DNA from 2 places in the Pseudoxanthomonas sp. YR558 genome. Region 2 is predicted to be linked to the other one. Evidence: riboswitches for the same ligand, from Rfam matches in the RefSeq annotation. Region 2 holds a riboswitch; the other holds the start of a gene.
What was found. Region 2 has a riboswitch for cobalamin ahead of metE (5-methyltetrahydropteroyltriglutamate--homocysteine S-methyltransferase). Riboswitches for the same ligand answer to the same signal wherever they lie in the genome.

Region 1: linked by a shared signal. The riboswitch ahead of btuB (TonB-dependent vitamin B12 receptor) and the one ahead of metE (5-methyltetrahydropteroyltriglutamate--homocysteine S-methyltransferase) in region 2 are both predicted to bind cobalamin.

What each region holds. Positions count from the first base shown of each region.
Region 1 covers NZ_FPCI01000002.1:171,246-181,547, forward strand. The annotation lists gene BM365_RS12375 (putative bifunctional diguanylate cyclase/phosphodiesterase) at 1-1,647, opposite strand, end outside; gene fabB (beta-ketoacyl-ACP synthase I) at 1,761-2,969, opposite strand; gene fabA (3-hydroxyacyl-[acyl-carrier-protein] dehydratase FabA) at 2,969-3,484, opposite strand; gene dinB (DNA polymerase IV) at 3,699-4,781, shown strand; gene btuB (TonB-dependent vitamin B12 receptor) at 4,837-6,702, opposite strand; cobalamin riboswitch at 6,821-7,041, opposite strand; gene BM365_RS12400 (TfoX/Sxy family protein) at 7,090-7,458, opposite strand; gene BM365_RS12405 (GAF domain-containing protein) at 7,455-7,940, opposite strand; gene BM365_RS12410 (TMEM175 family protein) at 8,023-8,748, shown strand; gene bioD (dethiobiotin synthase) at 8,753-9,418, shown strand; gene BM365_RS12420 (phasin family protein) at 9,513-9,905, opposite strand; gene queD (6-carboxytetrahydropterin synthase QueD) at 10,061-10,302, opposite strand, start outside.
Region 2 covers NZ_FPCI01000001.1:2,238,835-2,249,136, reverse strand. The annotation lists gene BM365_RS10510 (hypothetical protein) at 1-52, opposite strand, end outside; gene BM365_RS10505 (linear amide C-N hydrolase) at 160-1,218, shown strand; gene BM365_RS10500 (serine hydrolase domain-containing protein) at 1,213-2,463, opposite strand; gene BM365_RS10495 (ankyrin repeat domain-containing protein) at 2,544-4,232, opposite strand; cobalamin riboswitch at 4,325-4,559, shown strand; gene metE (5-methyltetrahydropteroyltriglutamate--homocysteine S-methyltransferase) at 4,758-7,049, shown strand; gene BM365_RS10485 (acyl-CoA thioesterase) at 7,092-7,502, opposite strand; gene BM365_RS10480 (ribonucleotide-diphosphate reductase subunit beta) at 7,723-8,742, opposite strand; gene BM365_RS10475 (ribonucleoside-diphosphate reductase subunit alpha) at 8,863-10,302, opposite strand, start outside.

The DNA of each region.
Region 1 (10,302 bases), on a different contig from region 2:
CCGCGCCAACGTATCGCGTACCGTTTCCACCAGCGATGGCGAGGAGAACTGCAGCGGCGACAGGTTCACCGCGATGGTGGGCACATCGTGGCCGGCGTTGTCCCAGGCGTGCAGTTGCCGGCAGGCTTCGTCCAGCACCCATTCGCCCAGACTCAGGATCAGCCCGCTGCGCTCGGCCGCGGCGATGAATGCCCCCGGCGGCAGCAGCCCCATGTCCGGATGCTGCCAGCGCAGCAGGGCTTCCACGCCCGCCATGCGGTAGTCGGGTGCGGCAAACTTGGGCTGGTAATGCAGCACGAGCTCGTTGCGCTCCACTGCGCGACGCAGGTCGTTCAGCAGCTTCAGCTGCTGGTGCGCGCTGATGTTCATCGACGGCGCGAAGAACGTGTAGCCGTTCCGGCCGTTGTCCTTGGTGTGGTACATCGCGGCATCGGCGTGCGCCATCAGGTCGCGCTCGGTCATGCCGTCGGAGGGATACATGGCGATGCCGATGCTAGCGGTGACCTGCACGTCGATCCCCTGCGCCTGGATCGGCAGCGCCACCGCATCGAGGATGCGTTGTGCGACCACCGCGGCATCGTCCGGGTCGGTGGTGGGGGCGACCAGCACGAACTCATCGCCGCCGAGCCGCGACAGCGTGTCCTGGCTGCGCAGCAGGCCGCGGACGCGGGTGGCGACGTCGGCGAGCAGCAGGTCGCCGGCCTGGTGGCCGTAGGCATCGTTGACGCTCTTGAAGCCGTCGAGGTCCAGGAACATCACCGCCAGCGACTCCTGCTTGCGCTTGGCTTTCTCGATGGCCTGTTCGATGCGGTCCTGCAGCAGCACGCGGTTCGGCAGCTTCGTGAGCGGGTCGTGCAGCGCGGCCTGCACCAGTTCCTCATTGGCGCGCGCCAGCGAGATCGCGAGGTGGCGGGTGCGCAGGTGCATCTGCCGGTCCAGCACGGACACGATCAACGCGATGCCCATGATCGCCACGGTGGCCACCACCACCAGCACGGCCAGCCACTGCGTCGGCACACCACCATCGCGCGCCGCGCCGCACCAACTGTCGGCCGGGAAGCGGGCGGCGGCCATGCCGGTGTAGTGCATGCCGACGATGGCGAAGCCCATCACCACCGCGGCGATCAGGCGCATGCCGTGCCGGCGATGGCCACGACGCAGATGGAAGGCGATCCACAGTGCGGCACCGGAGGCGACCACCGCGATCACGATGGAAAGCGCGAACCACAGCGGGTCGTAGTCGATGCCGGGTTGCATGCGCAGCGCCGCCATGCCGATGTAGTGCATCACCGCGATGCCCGCGCCCATCAGCACGGCGCCGAGACACAGCAGGCGCACGGGCAGGTCCGGTCGCGACACCAGCCACAGGGCGAAGGCGGAGACGCCTACCGCCGCAAGCATCGAGTAGAGAGTGATGGCGAGGTCGTAGCCGAGCGGGATCGGCAGGTCGAACGCGAGCATGCCGACGAAATGCATCGACCAGATGCCCAGGCCCATCGCCATCGCGCCGCCCGCCAGCCACCAGCGCGCTGCGGAGGTGCCTTGCGTGGTCGTGACGCGGCCGGCCATGTCCAGCGCGGTGTAGGACGCCAGGATGGCGACCAGCAGCGAAAAGAGGACGAGGACCTCGTTGTAGGTTCCGGACATGGGGGACGCACCGATGCCCAGTGAGGGCTGTCGGAACCGTATCGGCCGCTACGCTTTGAACTTGAGCGCCGCGGCCGCCGCCGAGGCGACCGCGGGCAGGACCGGACGCCCGGTCAGACGCGCCCGAACACCAGGCTCGCGTTGGTGCCGCCGAAGCCGAAGCTGTTGGACATCACCGTATCCAGCGTCGCGTCGCGGCTCGCCTGCACGATGGGGAAGCCCGACGCACCTTCATCGAGCGTTTCGATGTTGGCCGAGCCCGCGATGAAGCCGTCGCGCATCATCAGCAGGCAATAGATGGCCTCGTGCACGCTGGCCGCGCCGAGTGAGTGACCGGACAACGCCTTGGTCGAGGAGATCGGCGGCAGGGTGTCGCCGAGCGCGGTGCGGATCGCGTCGAGTTCGATCACGTCGCCCAGCGGCGTCGAGGTGCCATGGGTGTTGAGGTAGTCCAGCGGCGCGGTGACGCCTTCCAGCGCCATCTGCATGCAGCGCACCGCGCCTTCGCCGGATGGCGCCACCATGTCGGCGCCGTCGGAGGTCACGCCGTAGCCGAGCAGTTCGGCATGGATGCGCGCGCCGCGCTTGACCGCATGGTCGTAGTCCTCGAGCACCAGCATGCCGCCGCCACCGGCGATGACGAAGCCGTCGCGGTCCGCGTCGTAAGGACGCGACGCGTGGGTCGGGTCGTCGTTGCGCTTGCTCGACAGCGCGCCCATGGCGTCGAACATCATCGTCAGCGCCCAGTGCAGTTCCTCGCCACCGCCGGCGAAGACGATGTCCTGGCGGCCGGCGCGAATCAGGTCCGCCGCCGCGCCGATGCAGTGCGCGGAGGTCGCGCAGGCCGCGGAGATCGAATAGCTGACGCCCTTGATCTTGAAGGCGGTGGCCAGCGTCGCCGATACCGTCGAGCACATCGTGCGCGGGACCATGTACGGGCCGACCTTGCGAATGCCGCGCGCACGCAGCAGGTCGGCCGCTTCGATTTGCCACTCGGCCGAACCGCCGCCGGAACCGGCGATCAGACCGGTACGCGGCTGGCTGACCAGGGCCTCGTCCAGGCCGGCATCGGCGATCGCATCGCGCAGCGCGATGTGCGCGAACGCCGCGGCGTCGCCCATGAAGCGCTTCTGCTTGCGGTCGATCTGCGCATCGAGGTCGATCTCGGGCGCACCGCCGACCTGGCTGCGGAAGCCGAGCTCGGCGTACTGCGGGATATGGCGGATGCCGGAGCGGCCTTCGCGCAACGCGGCCGACACGGTGTCCGCGTCGTTGCCCAGGCAGGACGTGATGCCCAGGCCGGTGATGACGACACGGCGCATCAGAAGCTCTCCGTCGACGTGAACAAGCCCACGCGCAGATCGCGCGCGGTGTAGATCTCGCGGCCATCGACCAGCATGCGGCCATCGGCCACCGCCAGCACCAGCTTGCGATTGACCACGCGGCTGATGTCGATCTCGTAGCTCACGCGCTTGGCCGTGGGGAGTACCTGGCCGGTGAACTTCACTTCGCCGGAACCCAGTGCGCGGCCGCGGCCGGGCGCGCCGATCCACGTCAGGAAGAAGCCGGTCAGCTGCCACATCGCATCCAGGCCCAGGCAGCCGGGCATCACCGGATCGCCGAGGAAGTGGCACTGGAAAAACCACAGGTCCGGATGGATATCGAGTTCGGCGCGCACCATGCCCTTGCCATGCGTACCGCCGTCCTGGCGGATCTCGGTGATGCGGTCGAACATCAGCATCGGGTCGTTCGGGAGACGGCCGCTGTCGGGGCCGAAGAGTTCACCGCGCGCGCTGGCCAGCAGCTGTTCGCGCGAGAAGGAAGCGGGGGCGTTCATTGCGTCGTCCGTTCTGCGAAGGCGCAAATAATGCACACATGTGCATACGCTTGTCTTGATGCAAATCAACCAGGTTTTTCCATACGCCGGCGTACCATTGCGGAAGTGCAATTGCGGCAAGGGTTTCACGCGATCCGCCCGCATCTCCACACGCGTGCGTATCCAACGTGCACGCATCCATGCGATCGCGTACGGCCGCCGATATCATCGCGTGATGCGCAAGATCATCCACATCGACATGGACGCCTTCTACGCGTCGGTGGAGCAGCGCGACGATCCGTCGCTGCGCGGGCGACCGGTGGTCGTGGCGTGGCGCGGCGAGCGCTCGGTGGTGTGCGCGGCGTCCTACGAAGCGCGCGTGTTCGGCGTGCGCTCGGCGATGCCGGCGGTGCGAGCGGAGCGTTTGTGCCCGCAGGCGGTGTTCGTGCCGCCCGATTTCATCCGCTACAAAGCGGTGTCGCGGCAGGTGCGCGAGATCTTCTTTCGTCACACCGACCTGGTCGAACCGCTCTCGCTGGACGAGGCCTACCTCGACGTCACCGCGCCGAAGACCGACCTGCCGACAGCCACCGCCGTGGCGGAAACCATCCGCGCGCAGATCCGCGAAGAAACGCAGCTCACCGCGTCGGCCGGCGTGGCACCCAACAAGTTCCTTGCCAAGATCGCCTCGGACTGGCGCAAGCCGGATGGCCAGTTCGTCCTGCGCCCGCACCAGGTGGAAGCATTCCTGACGCCGCTGCCGGTGGAGCGCATCCCGGGCGTCGGCAAGGTGATGCAGGGGCGCTTGAATGCGGATGGCATCCACACCGTCGGCGACCTGCGCCTGCACGCGCAGCACGAACTGGAAGCGCGCTACGGCAGCTTCGGCGGCAGCCTGTACCGGCGCGCGCGCGGTATCGACGAACGGCCCGTGGAGCCCGACCAGCCCGTGCAATCGATCTCCTCCGAAGACACCTTCGCCACCGACCTGCTGTTGTCGGAACTGGAGCCGCACATCGTCCGCATCGCGGAAAAGGCGTGGCAGGCCAGCCGCAAGACCGAGCGCGTGGGCCGCACGGTGGTGCTGAAGCTGAAGACCGCACAGTTCCGCATCCTCACCCGCAGCTTCACGCCGGAATCGCCGCCATCCTCCGCGCAGGAATTCATCGATATCGCCCTGGCGCTGCGCGAACGCGTCGACCTGCCGGGCGCCACCCGCTACCGGCTGGTGGGCGTGGGGCTGTCGGGCTTCCGGGATCGGGATGAGATGGCGACCCAACCGGGCTTGTTCGACGGAGCGGAGTTGGCTGCCGGTTGAGCCAGAAAAAAGCCCGGCAATGCCGGGCTTCTTCCTGTTGCGTGCCGCCGTCGAATCACTCGGCCGGCTGGTAGCGCAAGCTCAGGCCGTAGGTGCGGCCGGCCTGGTTGTACCAGGCGACGGTTTCGTACTCGCGATCGAATACGTTGCCCACCTTCGCCTGCAGCGTCCATGCCGGTGCGATGGCGTACTCCAGGCGCAGATCCAGCGTGCTGTAGCCGCCCAGGCGGACGGTGTTAGCCAGGTTGTCGTAGCGCTCACCCGCGGCGTTGAACGTCACGCCGGTACGGAACGCGCCGAACGCGCGGTCCACGTCGATGCGCGCGGTGTTGCGCGGACGGCGTGCCAGCAGGTTGTCGTCGTTGAAGCCGGCCGACCGATTGCGTGGATCGGTGTGGCTCAGCTGGGTGGCGACGTCGAAGCCTGCGACCGCGAAGTCGACGGTGAACTCCGCGCCGCGGATGCGGGCTTCGTCGATGTTGTTGGGCAGGAAGATCGCCGCGTCGTAGGAGATCAGCTGGTCAACTTTGTTCTGGTAGACGTTGAACGTCCAGTTCCAGGTGTCCGCGTACTGCGCGATGCCGAGGTTGACGCTCTCGGACTCTTCCGGCTTCAGGTCCGGATTGCCGAAGAACGGGTAGTAAAGGTCGTTGAAGCTCGGCGCCTTGAAGCCGGTGGCCACGCTGGCGGTCAGCTTCAGGCCGTTACCGAAGCCGAACCCGTAGCCCAGGCTACCGGTGGTGTGGTTGCCGAACTGCTCGTTGTCGTCGTTGCGGACGCTGGCCTGCAGCTGGTGCGCGCCGAAGCGGCCCTGGTATTCGACGAAGCCGGCCAGGTTGTCGCGCTGGGTGATGTCGAAGGCGGTGGCGCTTTCCACGTTGTCGTCCTGCCAGTCGATGCCGGCGGTCAGCAGCTGGTTGGCGGCCACGGCGAAGTCGCCCTGCGCCGACGCCACGTAGCGACGCGTCTCGAAGTAACCGGACGGCACGTCATCGTGGAAGTCGTCGGACTTGTCGTCGTTGCGGCCCAGGCTCAGCAGCAGGTTGACCTTGTCGCTCGGCGCGTAGCGCAGCTTGGTGCCCAACACCTGCTGCACGGTTTCGGAGCGGTTGGTGAAGCTGCCGTCGAACTCGCTCTCGCCATCGGCGCGCAGCGCGTTGGCTTCCAGCGTCAGCGTATCGGTGAACGAGTAACCGCCGCGCAGGTTGGCCGAAGTGTTGCGGTAGCCGTCGCGGTCGGGTTCGTCGGCGAAGCAGCCGGCGCCGAACGGGTTCGCGGCATCCCCGCTGGTGCCGCGGCAGGCATTGAAGCCGTCGGTGCGCGTGTACGCCACGTCGGCGCCGAACCAGCCGCGGCCGATGCCGCCGCCGATACCGGCACTGGCTTCACGCGTGCTATCGCTCCCCACGCCGATGCGGAAGTTCGGCCGCACCTTGCCGGTGTTGCGGCGGGTGAACACCTGGATCACGCCGCCGATGGCTTCGGAGCCCCACAGGCTCGAGCGCGGACCGCGCACGATTTCGACGCGATCGATCTGGTCGATCGGCAGGTCCTGCAATGCCGGCAGGCCGGCGGTCGCCGAGCCCATGCGCACGCCATCCACGAGCACCAGCACGTGGTCGGATTCGGCGCCGCGCAGATTGAGCGTGGTGATCTTGCCTGCACCGCCCTGGTTGGCGATCGAGATGCCGGCGCGTCCCTGCAGGAGTTCGCCCAGCGAGCGCGCCTGGCTGCGCTGGATTGCGTCGCGGCCAATCACCTCTGCTGGGACCAGGCTGTCTTCGATGGACACCTCGGTACGCGTGCCCGAGACGACGATTTCGTCGAGGTTGGTGGCGTCCTGCGCCTGCGCCGCGATCGGCAGCGCCATCGCGACCGCGAGGGCCAGCAGGGAAGGGGAGGAAAAAGTACGGCTCTGCATCGGAACAACTCCATCGCGCGCCCCGCGCGCATTCTTCGGCGTGGAGTCGCGATGGAAAGGGGTGCGGAGCGGACAGCGCAGGCGAAGCGGCGCGGCACGCCGCGACGCCCTCCGCATCGCAACCAGTGGACTCCCAGGCCGGTCTCCGGGCTTGCGAACGAGTGCAGGGCACTCCGCCGTGGCGCCTTCCCATGCGTCGTGGACGCACAGTGGCCGATGCCGCGGCTGTCTTCGCCTACCGTTGCGGGGGCAGCGCCGGAATGCCGCCGTGGGGCGGGTCACCGGCTTCCCGTTTCAACCCGGCACGAGGCGCGGGTCACCTGAAAGCGCGCGCAGTATACGGGAAGCGCTCGCGTCGCCGTCAGGCCACGCGGTCACTCCAGGCGATCAGTCGTCGCCGCGCGAGTCAAACAGGTTCAGGGACGGGCCCGTGTCTTCTTCCTGCTCGGTGTGGGTCGTCGTCACCGGGCCAGCCGCGGGGCGGCCACGTGGCGGCGGCAGCAGGGCCGCGGCCGCGTCGTAGGCCACCAGCAGTTCGCCGCGGCGTGCTTCCGGCAACTGCTGCCAGTGGCAATCCAGCAGCGCGCCTTCCAGCGCGTACAGCAGGTTGAGGCTGGGGCGGAACCCCGCACGCTTGACCCGGATGAAGGCCTCGACCGCGCCGACCGACTCCAGGTCCTCCTGCGTGCGCAGGCCGACCTGGCGGAGCCAGGCGGCGGACTTGGGGCCGATGTTGCGCAGCTTGGTGCCTGTCATGTCAGTGAATCCAGGAAAATGGCGGCGATGCGTTCCATGCCTTCCTGGTCGTCCGCATCGAACCGGGCCAGGCGAGGGCTGTCCAGGTCGAGCACGCCGACGAGTTCGCCCCCTTTCACCAGCGGGACCACCAATTCCGAGCGCGATGCGGAATCGCAGGCGATGTGGCCCGGGAAGGCGTCCACATCGTCCACGCGCTGGGTCTGGCGGGTGCGTGCGGCGGCTCCGCAGACCCCCTTGTCCAACGGGATCCGCACGCAGGCTGGTAAGCCTTGGAACGGACCGACCACCAATTCCCGGCCATCGAAGAAGTAAAAGCCCACCCAGTTGAAGTCCGGAAGGGCGTGGTAGACCAGCGCGGCCAGGTTGGCGGCATTGGCGATCCGGTCCGGTTCGCCGGCCAGCAGGGCGCGCGCCTGTTCGACCAGCTGCGCGTATTGTTCCGGCTTGCTGCCGGTGAGCGTTTGGGAGGCGAATGACATGCGGTCGATTCTACCCCCGGCCCCTCGCGACGGCCCGATATGATGCATTCCATCGGCAGGCCTGACGGGGAGACGGGTGGGCATGAGCGCAGGTGACGACGAGGCCAGCTGGCGCGGCCATGGGGTGACGAGGCTTGAGGCGTTCGTGGATGCGGCCTTCGCATTCGCGGTCACGCTGCTGGTGATCTCGGTGGATCGCATCCCGGACAGCATCGGCGCGCTGCTGCAGGCGCTGAAGAACGTGCCGGCGTTCGCTGCCAGCTTCGCGATGGTGGCGATGTTCTGGTACGCGCACGTGCGCTGGAGCCGGCGCTACCGCCTCGGTAGCGTGCCGGCCACCTTGCTCAGCCTGCTGCTGGTGTTCCTGGTGCTGGTCTACGTATATCCGCTGCGCCTGCTGCTGGGCACCTTCTTCGCGTGGATCACCGGCGGCTGGCTGCCGATGCCGCTGAACGACGCCAACGGGGCGCGTCCGCTCGCCTTCATGTTCACCTTTTACGGATTGGCGTTCGCGTCGATGTCGGCGTGCATCGGCGGCTTGTACGCGTTGGCCTGGCGCGCGCGCGCGCGCCAGGGACTGGATGGCGAGGCCGCCGCCAACGCCGCGGGCGAGTTCGCCTCGCATGCGTATTTCGTCCTGGTCGGGCTGCTGTCGGTGCTGATCGCCAGCCTGCTGACCGAAGACTCGCGCTCGTGGCAGGTCGCGCTGCCAGGCAGCGTGTACTTCCTGCTCTCGTTCACCGGCCTGCTCCACGTGGCGGGACAGCGCTGGGGCGCACGCCGCTGGCCGGCGCGCGCGGAGGATTGAGGCGATGGACAGGCTGTTCGTCACCGGCACCGATACCGGCGTGGGCAAGACCGTCGCCAGCGCCGCGCTGCTGCATGCGTTCCGTGCGCGTGGCCTGCGTGCGGTGGGCATGAAGCCAGTCGCCAGCGGCTGCGAACGCACCCCCGAAGGCTGGCGCAATGAAGATGCGCTGGCGCTGCAGGCGGCCAGCGATCCAGTACCGCCGTACGAGGACGTCAATCCCTATGCCTTGCCCGCGCCGCTGGCACCGGAGATCGCCGCACGCGATGCCGGCGTGGACGTGCAACTGGGTGTGCTGGTGTCCGCGTTCGAACGGCTGCATCCGCTGGCCGACATGGTGCTGGTGGAAGGTGTCGGCGGTTGGGCCGCACCGCTGACCGCCACGCTCGACCAGCGGCACCTGGTCGAACAGCTACGCCTGCCGGTGGTGCTGGTGGTCGGCATGCGCCTGGGTTGCATCAACCATGCGCGGCTCAGCGCGCGCGCGATCCAGGACGACGGCGCGCGGCTGGTGGGTTGGATCGCGAACGAAGTAGACCCCGACATGGCGCGCCGCGATGAAAACTTCGCCCTGCTGTCGGCGCGCATGCCCGTGCCGTGCTGGGGACGGTTGCCGCATGCCCCGGGCGCGCAGGCCCAGGCGCTGGCGGCGTCCCTCGCGTTGCCCTGATCTCGGGCAATAAAAAACCCGGCAGCGTGGGGGCTGCCGGGTCGGGTTTGCGCGGAGGGAGGGGAGGGCCGCGCAATAACCGGTTGAAGCGGGCTTACTTGGCCTTCGCGGCCTTGGTCGCCTTGGCCACGGAGGCCTGGACGTTGTCGGTCGCGGTTTCGAACTGGGTCTTCACCAGCTGGCCAAAGGCTTCGCCGGTCTTCAGGCTCAGGCCGAACACTTCCTGGCTGGCGGCGACGACGCGCTCGGCGTTGTCCTTGGCGACCTGCAGGCCCTTCGGCCACAGGTTCTTGTAACCGTCGAGGTCACGGGTCTCGGCCAGCTCGCCAAAGAAGGCGGTGGTGGCGTCGACGTTCTTTTCGAAGGTCTTCAGCTGCACGCCGAACACCGTCTCGGCGCTTTCCAGGGCCAGGCGGTTCGCACGGGCCGCAGCGGCCGCGAACTGGTGCGTGAACTGGCTGAAGCTTTCGTTGAATTGCGTGGTCATGGCGTGCTCCTAAAAGGGGATTTCCATCTGTTGCGCCGCAGCATAGAGGGATCTATGTTGCAGCGCAATAACCGGCGTATGGAAATCCGACGAACGGTCAGGAGCCGTTAAAAATCAAACGCTTGTATGGAGTGGTCTGGAACCGGTTCCAGCGCTCAGGGGCCGGTATAGCGGCAGCCGGAGGTGCAGGTTTCATGCACCACGACGGCGCTCAGCAGCGGCAGCGCCGGCTTGGTCTGGTCCCAGATCCACGTGGCCAGCTGCTCGCTGGTGGGGTTGTCCAAGCCCGGGATGTCGTTGAGGTAGTGATGGTCCAGCCGGTCGTAGATCGGCTTGAAGGCCGCCTTCACGTCAGCGAAGTCCATCACCCAGCCGGCGCGCGGGTCGATCGGCCCGG
Region 2 (10,302 bases):
CGAGGAGCGGCGCGCGGGTGGACGAACGGTGCGGCGACAGGGGGATGGCCATGGCAGCATCTCGGGGGCGGCTGAGGATCGCTGTTTAACACACCCGCTGGCATAAAGGGCGGGCGCCGCCGTCGCGCACCACCTGTTCCCGCCTTCACGGAGACCGTCATGGATCGTCGCTTCGTACTGCCGCTTGCGTTCGCCGCCACCCTGCTGTCATCGCTCGCCGCTCCGCCCGCCGCCGCTTGCACGCGCGTGGTCTATCTCGGCGCCAACGAGGACGTGATCACTGCGCGCTCGATGGACTGGAAGAATGACGTGGCCACCCATCTGTGGATCTTCCCGCGCGGCATGGCCCGCAGCGGACAGGCCGGCCCGAACTCGGTGACCTGGACGTCGAAGTACGGCAGCGTGATCGCCACCGGCTACGAGGTCTCCACCACCGACGGCATGAACGAGGCCGGCCTGGTCGCCAACGTGTTGTGGCTGGTCGAATCCGAGTATCCCGCCTACGACGGTCGCGGTCCCGGCTTGAGCATCGCGGCCTGGGCGCAGTACGTACTGGACAACTACGGCACAGTGAAGGAGGCGGTCGATGCTCTGCGCAAGCAGCCTTTCACCGTGGTGACCGACAAGGTTCCGGGGGAAGACCGGCTGACCACGCTTCACCTGTCGATGTCGGACGCCAGCGGCGACAGCGCCATCGTCGAGTACATCGACGGCAAGCAGGTGATCCACCATGGCCGCCAGTACCAGGTGATGACCAACTCACCGGTGTTCGACCAGCAGCTCGCGCTTAACACCTACTGGAAGCAGATCGGTGGCACGGTGATGCTGCCGGGCACCAACCGCGCGTCGGACCGTTTCGCGCGCGCCTCGTTCTACGTCAATGCGATTCCCAAGGCCGAGGATCCGGTGAAGGCACTGGCCAGCGTCTTCAGCGTGATCCGCAACGCGTCGGTGCCGTTCGGCATCAATACGCCGGAAGAGCCGAACATCTCCTCCACCCGCTGGCGCACGGTCGCCGACCACAAGCGCAAGCTCTACTTCTTCGAATCCGCGCTGACGCCGAACACCTTCTGGGTGGACCTCAAGGACGTCGATTTCTCGAAGGAAACCGGCAAGGTGCTGCGGCTGGACCTGGGACAGGACCAGCGCAATGTCTTCGCCGGCAACGCAGTGAAGGACTTCAAGCCCGCGGAGCCGTTCGTGTTCCAGGGCCTATAGGTCGAACGCCAGCAGGTCGTGTCCCGTCGCGGCGCGCACCACGCGCCGGTACAGCACGTTGCCGCTGCCGCCGTTGGTCAGCGCGACCAGCGCGCGCTGGCCGCGCGCATCGCCGAGGGCGAAGTTCTTGAAGATGCCGCCGTTGCTGCCGGAGTGGTAGAACACCGGGCCGCGTGGCGTGGCTTCGAGATTCCAACCCAGGCCCTTGTCGGTCCAGCGGCCGGGCACGTCGATCTGCTTGGTCAGCATCGCCGTGCGCGTGGCCTCGCTGATCTGCCATGGCGCACGCGGCGTGCGCACCATCAACGCCATGAAGCGCGCGTAGTCCGTCGGCGTGGTGCGCAGGCTGGCCGCTGCGTTGGCGAGGATGTCGCCGGGCCAGTTCACCAGGCCCTTCGGCGTGATGGCCTGCACTTCGGGCAGCGCGCGTGCGGCGTCTTCGTAACGCCAGGTGGAAAGCGGTTTGCCCCAGCGGTCCGCGACGGTCTGCGCTGCGTTCCAGGTGTCGCGCAGCATCTGCGGCGGCATGCCGCTTTCCTCGTCCTCCACGGCGCGATGGCCGTACACCGAGCGTGCGGCGAGCGCCTTGCTCCACGTATAGCTGCTGTCGTGCATGCCGGCGGGGCCGAACAGCAGGCGCTGCATCGACGCATCCAGGCTCTCGCCGGTCAGCGTCTCCACCACCAGTTGCAGCCAGAAGATCGCTTCGCCCGAATAGTCGATGCGTGTGCCGGGCTTCACCGCGGGTACGAGCTTCTCGTGGGCCGGGTCCTTGCGCCAATTCGGCATGCCGGTGGAATGGCGCAGCACGTCACGCGCGGTGACCCGATCCACCCACGGATGGTCGGCCAGGTAGTCCATCCGCCGGTAGCGCACCAGCGGCGCATCGAGGTCGATCACGCCCTGGTCGGCCAGTTGCAGCACCAGGTAGGCGAACACCGGCTTGCTGAGCGAGGCATCCTCGAACAGCGTGTCGTCGGCTACCGGCGCCCGTGTCTCTGCATTCAGCGCGCCAAGGTTGCGCGACCACACGACTTCGCCGCGCTCGACGACGGCCATGCCGATGGCGGGCACGCGTAGCGCCTGCATCAGTCGCGGCAGGTCGGCGAGGAAGGCATCGGGCGGGATCCAGTTCGCGGCGTCGTCGCAGGCAGCGGCGGAGACGAGGCGAGGCCAGGCGATGGCGGCGAGCGGCGTAGCGGCGAGGGTAGTCAGCCAGCGGCGGCGCTGGGGGGAACGTGGCAAGTCGGTCGGCATTCGCACGGTGTGTCCAGCAGGCTCTACCGGATAGACGGATGGAAGGGCCGAACCCCGCACGCGCCGCGTCAGCGCGCGCTCTGATCGGGTTGTTGTTGCCATTCGAGGACTCGGTACCAGCCCCGCTGCTTGGCCTGGTGCAGGAAGAACGAATCGTGTGAATTGCCGGGCGCATCCGTCCGGGCTCCCGCCCTGAGCAACACCAGGGCGATGTCTTCATCCCCGCTGACATTCAGGGCTTGCGCACCCCGCTCGTTGCGGATCGACACATCCAGGCCTTGCGCCAGCAGGAAGCGGACGAAAGCGATGTCGTTGGCGTTGGCTGCGGCATGCAGCAAGGTACTTCCGTCGAGCGTCCGCTCGTCCAGCCGCATGCCCTGGCCCGCGAGCCATTGTGCGATGGGCAGCCCCTCCCACGCCTGATCCTGCCATGGCAGCACCAGAAAGTTCACCACCGACGTCCGGCGTGGCCGATCGCGCGGCCGGTCCACAGGGGTTGCCATGTAGTGCAGCGATGGCTTGAGAGGGGCGCCGCCGTTCCAGACCGCTTGCACGGCGGCGAGCCGGCCGCTCTCGATGGCCGCCCGAAACGCGAGATCCAGCTTCCGTTGGTCAGGCCTCCCGCGCGACAACAAGACGCCGCGCTCGATCATCGGTGCAGCCAGCACCGCGCACCGCTCGCGCAGCGCGAACTCGAGGAAGGCCAGGTCTTCCGGCTTGTCGTTGCCGAGTAGGTACTTGCGCATAGGTGCAACCCGCAGCGGTGTCCCGAGCGCCACCAGGCGCTGTACCACTGCTTCGTCGCCGTGATCGATGGCGCGGACCAGCATAGCGGAGCCAGCCTCGGAATTGAAATCGAAACCCTCGCGCTCCAACTGGTCTAGCGAGAATATCGAGAGCTCGTGCCACTCTTTGGCGCGGGAGACTCGCTCAACCATATCTTGAAAGCGTACGACTGCAAGTGGCACGCCTGTTTCAAGGCTACCCTCGTTGTAGATGGAAAGAGTCTGGTCGCCCATCTGGATGACGAGCCGGGCCGTTTCGGCATCGGATCCGTTATAGGGATATTGTGGCTCCATCGACCAGAGATCGATGCGGCGGGCTTCGGCTGTCAGTGCGCGAACGTCACTGATGGGAATCTGATACTCATGTCGTCCTTCTACGGCAACACAATTGCCGCCCGTGAAAATGACCTGGCCGTCACCGCCAACCTCGACCGAGTGGCCGCATCCTGCGATGGTGCCTCCCCGCGACAGCGTGATCCTGACTTGGTTCAACGGGACATCAGGCATCGGACGGTGCGAGGGAGGTATCCGCTCCTCTGGTATCTGTTCAACGATCAGTGCCGCTACCGCCTTGCCGTCACGAAGGAACGGCGCATACCGTAGCCGGGCCAAGGCGGCCAATGCCTGACGCTGCTGGCGATTGGGTTCCGTTGGCAAACCCGGGACTCCGTCCAACAGCTCATGGCATTGCACACGTCCTTCAGCGTCCACCCTGAGTCCGACCGTATATCCCCACGAAGCAGGATGATCCCCCACGGCGTAACGCGCGGCAGGGAGATCGAACGTGCGATGTTTCGCGATCTCGTACGGCGTGGGCCGTATCCCCCGCCATTCTTCTACGTCGCATACCGGCAACTCGAAGGCCGGCACCACGGGAACGCGGCTGGCGTCCTCACCGGATTCCCGCTCACGGCTGCATCCCGCGACGAACACCAACACGCTCATTGCCACTACGCGCCATCGTGCGTCCATGCCTGGTTCCCCGATCCGGTCTGGCGATGTTAGCCCGGCTCTTCCTGGCAAAACGTGACCGCGCTGGCTTGACGCACCGCGCCTCACCGCCGTATCGTCCGCATCGCCAAGGTTTCCATCGCTTCATCCCAATGAAGCGATGGAATTAAAAGGGAAGCCGGTGCGGCCTGTTCCATGGGCCTATTCCGGCGCTGCCCCGCAGCGGTATTTGGAAACGAACCTCGCCAACAGCACTGGTCCTCGCGGACCGGGAAGCGGTGGGAAGTAGGCCAGCGCACACGCGCCCGTCCATGAGCCCGAAGACCTGCCCTGGCCGGAAGACACGACCGTCTTCCGCCTGACCTGGAGCTTCCGAGGGGGAGCGGCCGGAGCCTGCGTCCTTCTTCGCGAGCGGACGCGTCCTCCTGCGCCGCTTCCTTCCGGCACTCCGGCTCGCCCGCGGGGGCGAAGGTCGCTGGCGTGGCGGGCCCTGGCCTGGCGCGCGGTTCCTTCGTTCCTCATCCGCCACGCATGAGGACACGCACCATGACCACCGTTACCACTCTCGGCTTCCCGCGCATCGGCGCGAAGCGCGAACTGAAGACTGCCCTGGAAAGTTACTGGCGCGGCGACACCACGGCCGCCGACCTGCAGGACACCGCACGCGGGCTACGCCATCGCCACTGGCAACTGCAGCGCGATGCCGGCGCCGACGTCGTGCCCTGCAACGACTTCGCGCTGTACGACCACGTACTCGATACCGCCTTCCTGCTCGATGCGATTCCTGACGACTATCGCGCGCTGGCGGATGCCGATCCGCTCGCCGGGTATTTCGCGCTCGCGCGCGGCCTGCAGAAGGACGGCGTGGACCTGCGCGCGCTGGAGATGACCAAGTGGTTCGACACCAACTACCACTACCTCGTGCCGGAACTGCACGCAGGCCAGGAGTTCCGCCTGCGCGGCGACAAGCCGGTGGCCGAGTTCCTGGAAGCGCGCGCCGCCGGCCATGCCGCACGGCCGGTGCTGCTGGGTCCGGTGAGTTTCCTGTTGCTGTCCAAGACCGTGGATGGCAGCGATCGTCTCGCCCTGCTTGAGCGCGTGCTGCCGGTCTATGCGGAGCTGCTGGCGAAGTTGCACGCCGCCGGTGCGGACTGGGTACAGGTCGATGAGCCCTGCCTGGTGCTGGACCTGGACGACGCCACGCGCGAGGCCTACCTGCGCGCGTACGCCGTGCTCGCGAAAACGATCCGTCCCCGGCTGCTGCTGGCGACGTACTTCGGCCGTCTCGATGCGCAGCTGCCGCTGGCGTGCGCGCTTCCGGTCGATGGCCTGCACGTGGACCTGGTGCGCGGCAAGGAGCAGCTGGACGACGTGCTGAAGCAATGGCCGAAAGCGCGCGTGCTCTCGGTAGGCCTGGTGGACGGGCGCAACATCTGGCGCACGAACCTGGACAACGCGCTGATCCTGGCCAAGTACGCGCAGGGCCATCTGGAACTGGGCCACCTGTGGCTGGCGCCGTCGTGCTCGCTGCTGCACGTGCCGGTGGATGTCACCGGCGAGAAGGCCCTGCCGTCAGACCTGAAGTCGTGGCTGGCCTTCGCGCGGCAGAAGATCGAGGAACTGCGTGTGCTGGCCGATGCCTTGCGCAACCCGCGCGCCGCCGATGCCGCGTTGGCGGTCGCGCGCGACCGCATCGAATCGCGTCGCCACTCTCCGCGCGTGCACCGCCCGGCCGTCGCAGCGAGATTGGCGTCGCCCGAAGCCGCCGACATCGATCGCGATGCGCCGTATCCGCAGCGGCGCGCGGCCCAGCAGGCGCGCTTCGCGCTGCCGTCGTTCCCGACCACGACGATCGGCTCGTTCCCGCAGACCCACGAGGTGCGCGATGCGCGTGCCCGCCACAAGGGCGGCAAGCTGTCCGACGCCGAGTACGATGCCTTCCTCGAAACCGAGACCGCGCGTTGCGTGCGCATCCAGGAAGAGATCGGCATCGACGTGCTGGTGCACGGCGAGTTCGAGCGCAACGACATGGTGGAATACTTCGGCGAACAGCTGGACGGCTTCGCCTTCACGAAGAACGGCTGGGTGCAGAGCTACGGCTCGCGCTGCGTGAAGCCGCCGGTCATCTATGGCGACGTGTCGCGTCCCGCACCGATGACCGTGCGCTGGTCGCGGTATGCGCAATCGCTGACCGAGCGGCCGATGAAGGGCATGCTGACCGGGCCGGTCACGGTGCTGCAGTGGTCGTTCGTGCGCGACGACCAGGCGCGTGCGCAGACGTGCCGGCAGATCGCGCTGGCGCTGCGCGATGAAGTGCTGGACCTGGAAGCCGCCGGCATCGGCGTGATCCAGATCGACGAACCCGCGCTGCGCGAGGGCCTGCCGCTGCGTCGCGCGGACTGGCAGGCCTACTTGGACTGGGCCGTAGAGTGCTTCCGCATCAGCGCCTCCGGCGTGCGGGACGACACCCAGATCCATACCCACATGTGCTACTCGGAATTCAACGACATCATCGAGGCCGTCGCCGCGATGGATGCGGACGTCATCTCCATCGAGACCTCGCGCTCGCGCATGGAGTTGCTGGACGCGTTCGTGAAGTTCCGCTATCCCAACGAGATCGGACCAGGCGTCTACGACATCCACTCGCCGCGCATTCCCACCGGCGGCGAGATGATCGACCTGCTGGAGAAAGCGCGTGCCGTGCTGGGGCCGGAACAGATATGGGTCAATCCGGACTGCGGATTGAAGACCCGCGGCTGGCCGGAAGTACGCACCGCATTGGAACGGATGGTGGCGGCAGCGCGGGTGCTGCGCGGCGACCAGGCGCAGGCGGCCTGATCGTCGTAGAGCGGTGAGCGTGGTGGCGGGCCAAGGCCCGCCCTACGCTTCGGCAGGGCTCAGTGGCGGTGCCTGGGTCGGCCGGCCCAACGGGTCGAGCGCGATCATCACGAAGTGGCCGCGCGTGCACAGCTTGCGCTCGCCGGTCAGCAGGTTCTCGGTAATGACCTCGACGTCGACATTCATCGAGCTACGCCCAACTTTCACCACGCGCGCCACCACTTCCACCAGGTCGCCCTTGTGGATCGGCTGGTTGAAGTCCACCTGTTCCGAGCGTGCGGTGACCACGGTGGTGCGCGCGTAACGCGACGCGGCGATGAAGGCCGACATGTCCATCCACGCCAGCGCCTGGCCGCCGAACAGCGTGCCCAGGTGGTTGGTGTGGTCGGGGAAGACCATGTGCAGCAAGCGCGCCTCGAGGGGGCGCGCTTCGGCGTTGGCCAGTTCGGTCATGGTGGTGCTCCGGTTCGCGTACTCCCGGCGGGAGCATAGCGCGCCGGATGTTGTGCTGGTGTAGGAGCGACGTAAGTCGCGACCGCTCGAACGAATGTTCGGGATACCCGATGGGTCACCTATGGCGCGGTGCCTGGCGCCGACATCCTAGGGGTGGCGCAGAGACATGAGGTCTCATTGCCGCGGTCGCGACTTACGTCGCTCCTACAGGGGGCCAGCGCTAGAACGCGTGGTCGAAGCCGACTTCGCCCTGCACGCCCAGCTGGTAGGCGGACACACGGCGTTCGAAGAAGTTGGTCAGCTCCTGCACGTCCTGCAGCTCCATGAAGGGCAGCGGGTTGCGCACGTCGTAGCGCTTGGGCATGCCGAGCTTGGCGAAGTGCTGGTCCGCGCAGTGCTGCAGGTACTGGCGCATGTCGCGTGTCGAGATGCCGGCCACGCCACCCGACAGCACGTCCTCGGCGAACTGCACTTCGCACTCGATCGCTTCTTCCAGCATGTCGTAGACCTGCTGCTGCATGACGTCGTCGAACAGGTCCGGTTCTTCCTCGCGCACGGTGCGCACGCACTCGAACGCGAACTCCATGTGGCAGCTCTCGTCGCGGAAAACCCAGTTGGTGCCACTGGCCAGGCCCGGCAGCAGGCCGCGCGAGCGGAAGTAGTACACGTAGGCGAACGCGGCGAAGAAGAACAGGCCCTCGATGCACGCGGCGAAGCAGATCTGGTTGAGCAGGAACTGCCGGCGCTGGTCGCGCGTCTCGATCCGCTTCATGTCCTGGATGCTGTCGATCCACTTGAAGCAGAAGTCGGCCTTCTTCTTGATCGCCGGGATGTTCTCCACCGCCGCGAACGCCTTGAAGCGCTCCGACGGGTCGGGCAGGTAGTTGTCCAGCAGGGTCAGGTAGAACTGCACGTGCAGCGCTTCTTCGTAGAGCTGCCGCGACAGGTACATGCGCGCTTCGGGCGCGTTGAGGTGCTGGTACAGGTTCAGCACCAGGTTGTTCGATACGATGGAATCGCCGGTGGCGAAGAACGCGACCAGCCGGTGGATCAGGTGGCGGTCGGCCGGCGTCATCTTCGAATGCAGGTCGGTGATGTCGATCTGGAAGTTGATCTCCTCCACCGTCCACGTGTTCTTGATCGCGTCGCGGTACATGTCATAGAACTGCGGGTAGCGCATCGGGCGCAGCGTCAGTTCGAAACCGGGGTCTAGCAGCATCTGCTTGGGTTGGGCGGACATGGTGTTTCCTGTGCGGCGCGCCGTCGGCGACGGCGCGCCATGAATGAGGGAGTGGCGCATCCGTGCGCCCGACACGTCCTTGTGCCGTGATCCGTCGGGGATACCGACGTGGGAGAGGCGTTACTGGCAGGCCTCGCAGGCTTCCGGGTTCTCCAGCGAGCAGGCGATGGCTTCGGTCGGCGTGTATTCGCGCTTGGGCGCGGCGGCGGTAGCCGTGCTGACCGTGGTCTTGGCGATCTTCGTCGCCGGGCGCGAGCGCAGGTAGTAGGTGGTCTTGATGCCCTGCTTCCATGCGTACATATACATGGACGACATCGCGCCGATGTTCGGACTTTCCATGAACAGGTTGAGCGAGGCCGACTGGTCGATGAAGGCGCCGCGGCCGGCGGCCATGTCGATCAGCGAGCGCATCGGCAGTTCCCACGCCGTGCGGTAGACCTGCTGCAGCGTTTCCGGGATCTGTGCGATGCCCTGGATGGAGCCTTCGGACAACTTGATCGCATCGCGCGTCTCCGGCGTCCACAGGCCGAGCTTCTTCAGTTCGTCCACCAGGTAGCGGTTGACCTGCAGGAAGTCGCCCGACAGCGTTTCGCGCTTGAACAGGTTGGACACCTGCGGCTCCACGCACTCGTAGCAGCCGGCGATCGAGGCGATCGTCGCGGTCGGCGCGATGGCGATCAGCAACGAGTTGCGCAGGCCGTGCTCCTTGATGCGCGTGCGCAGGGCATCCCAGCGCTCGGTGTTCTCTGGCACGACATTCCAGGCATCGAACTGCAGTTCGCCATTGGCCGCGCGGGTGTCGGCGAACGACGGATGGCGGCCGCGTTCCTGCGCCAGCTCCACCGACGTTTCCAGCGCATGGAAGTAGATGGTCTCGGCGATCTTCGCCGACAGCGCACGCGCTTCGGCGCTGTCGAACGGCAGGCGCAGTTTGAAGAACACGTCCTGCAAGCCCATGCAGCCCAGGCCCACCGGGCGCCAGCGCAGGTTGCCGCGGCGCGCGGTTTCGATCGGATAGAAGTTCAGGTCGATCACGCGATCCAGCTGGCGCACGGCCAGGCGGACGGTTTCGGCCAGCTTGTCGAAATCGAACCAGCCATCGTCATCGAAGTGGCGGCCCAGGTTGATCGAGCCCAGGTTGCACACGGCGGTCTCTTCCGCCGAGGTGACCTCGAGGATCTCGGTGCACAGGTTCGACAGGTGGATCACGTTGCCCGCGCGCAGCGTCTGGTTGCTGGCCGCGTTGCACTTGTCCTTGAACGTCATCCAGCCGTTGCCGGTTTCGGCCAGGGTGCGCATCATCCGGCCGTACAGCTTGCGGGCGGACGTGGTCTTCATCGCCTTGCCCTGCGCTTCAGCCTGCACATAAGCGCGCTCGAAGGCGTCGCCGTACAGGTCGGTCAGTTCCGGCGTCACGCGCGGATCGAACAGCGACCATTCCTGGTCGGCCTCGACGCGCTTCATGAAGAGGTCCGGCACCCAGTTGGCCAGGTTGAGGTTGTGCGTGCGACGGGCCTCGTCGCCGGTGTTGTCGCGCAGTTCGAGGAAGTCCTCGATGTC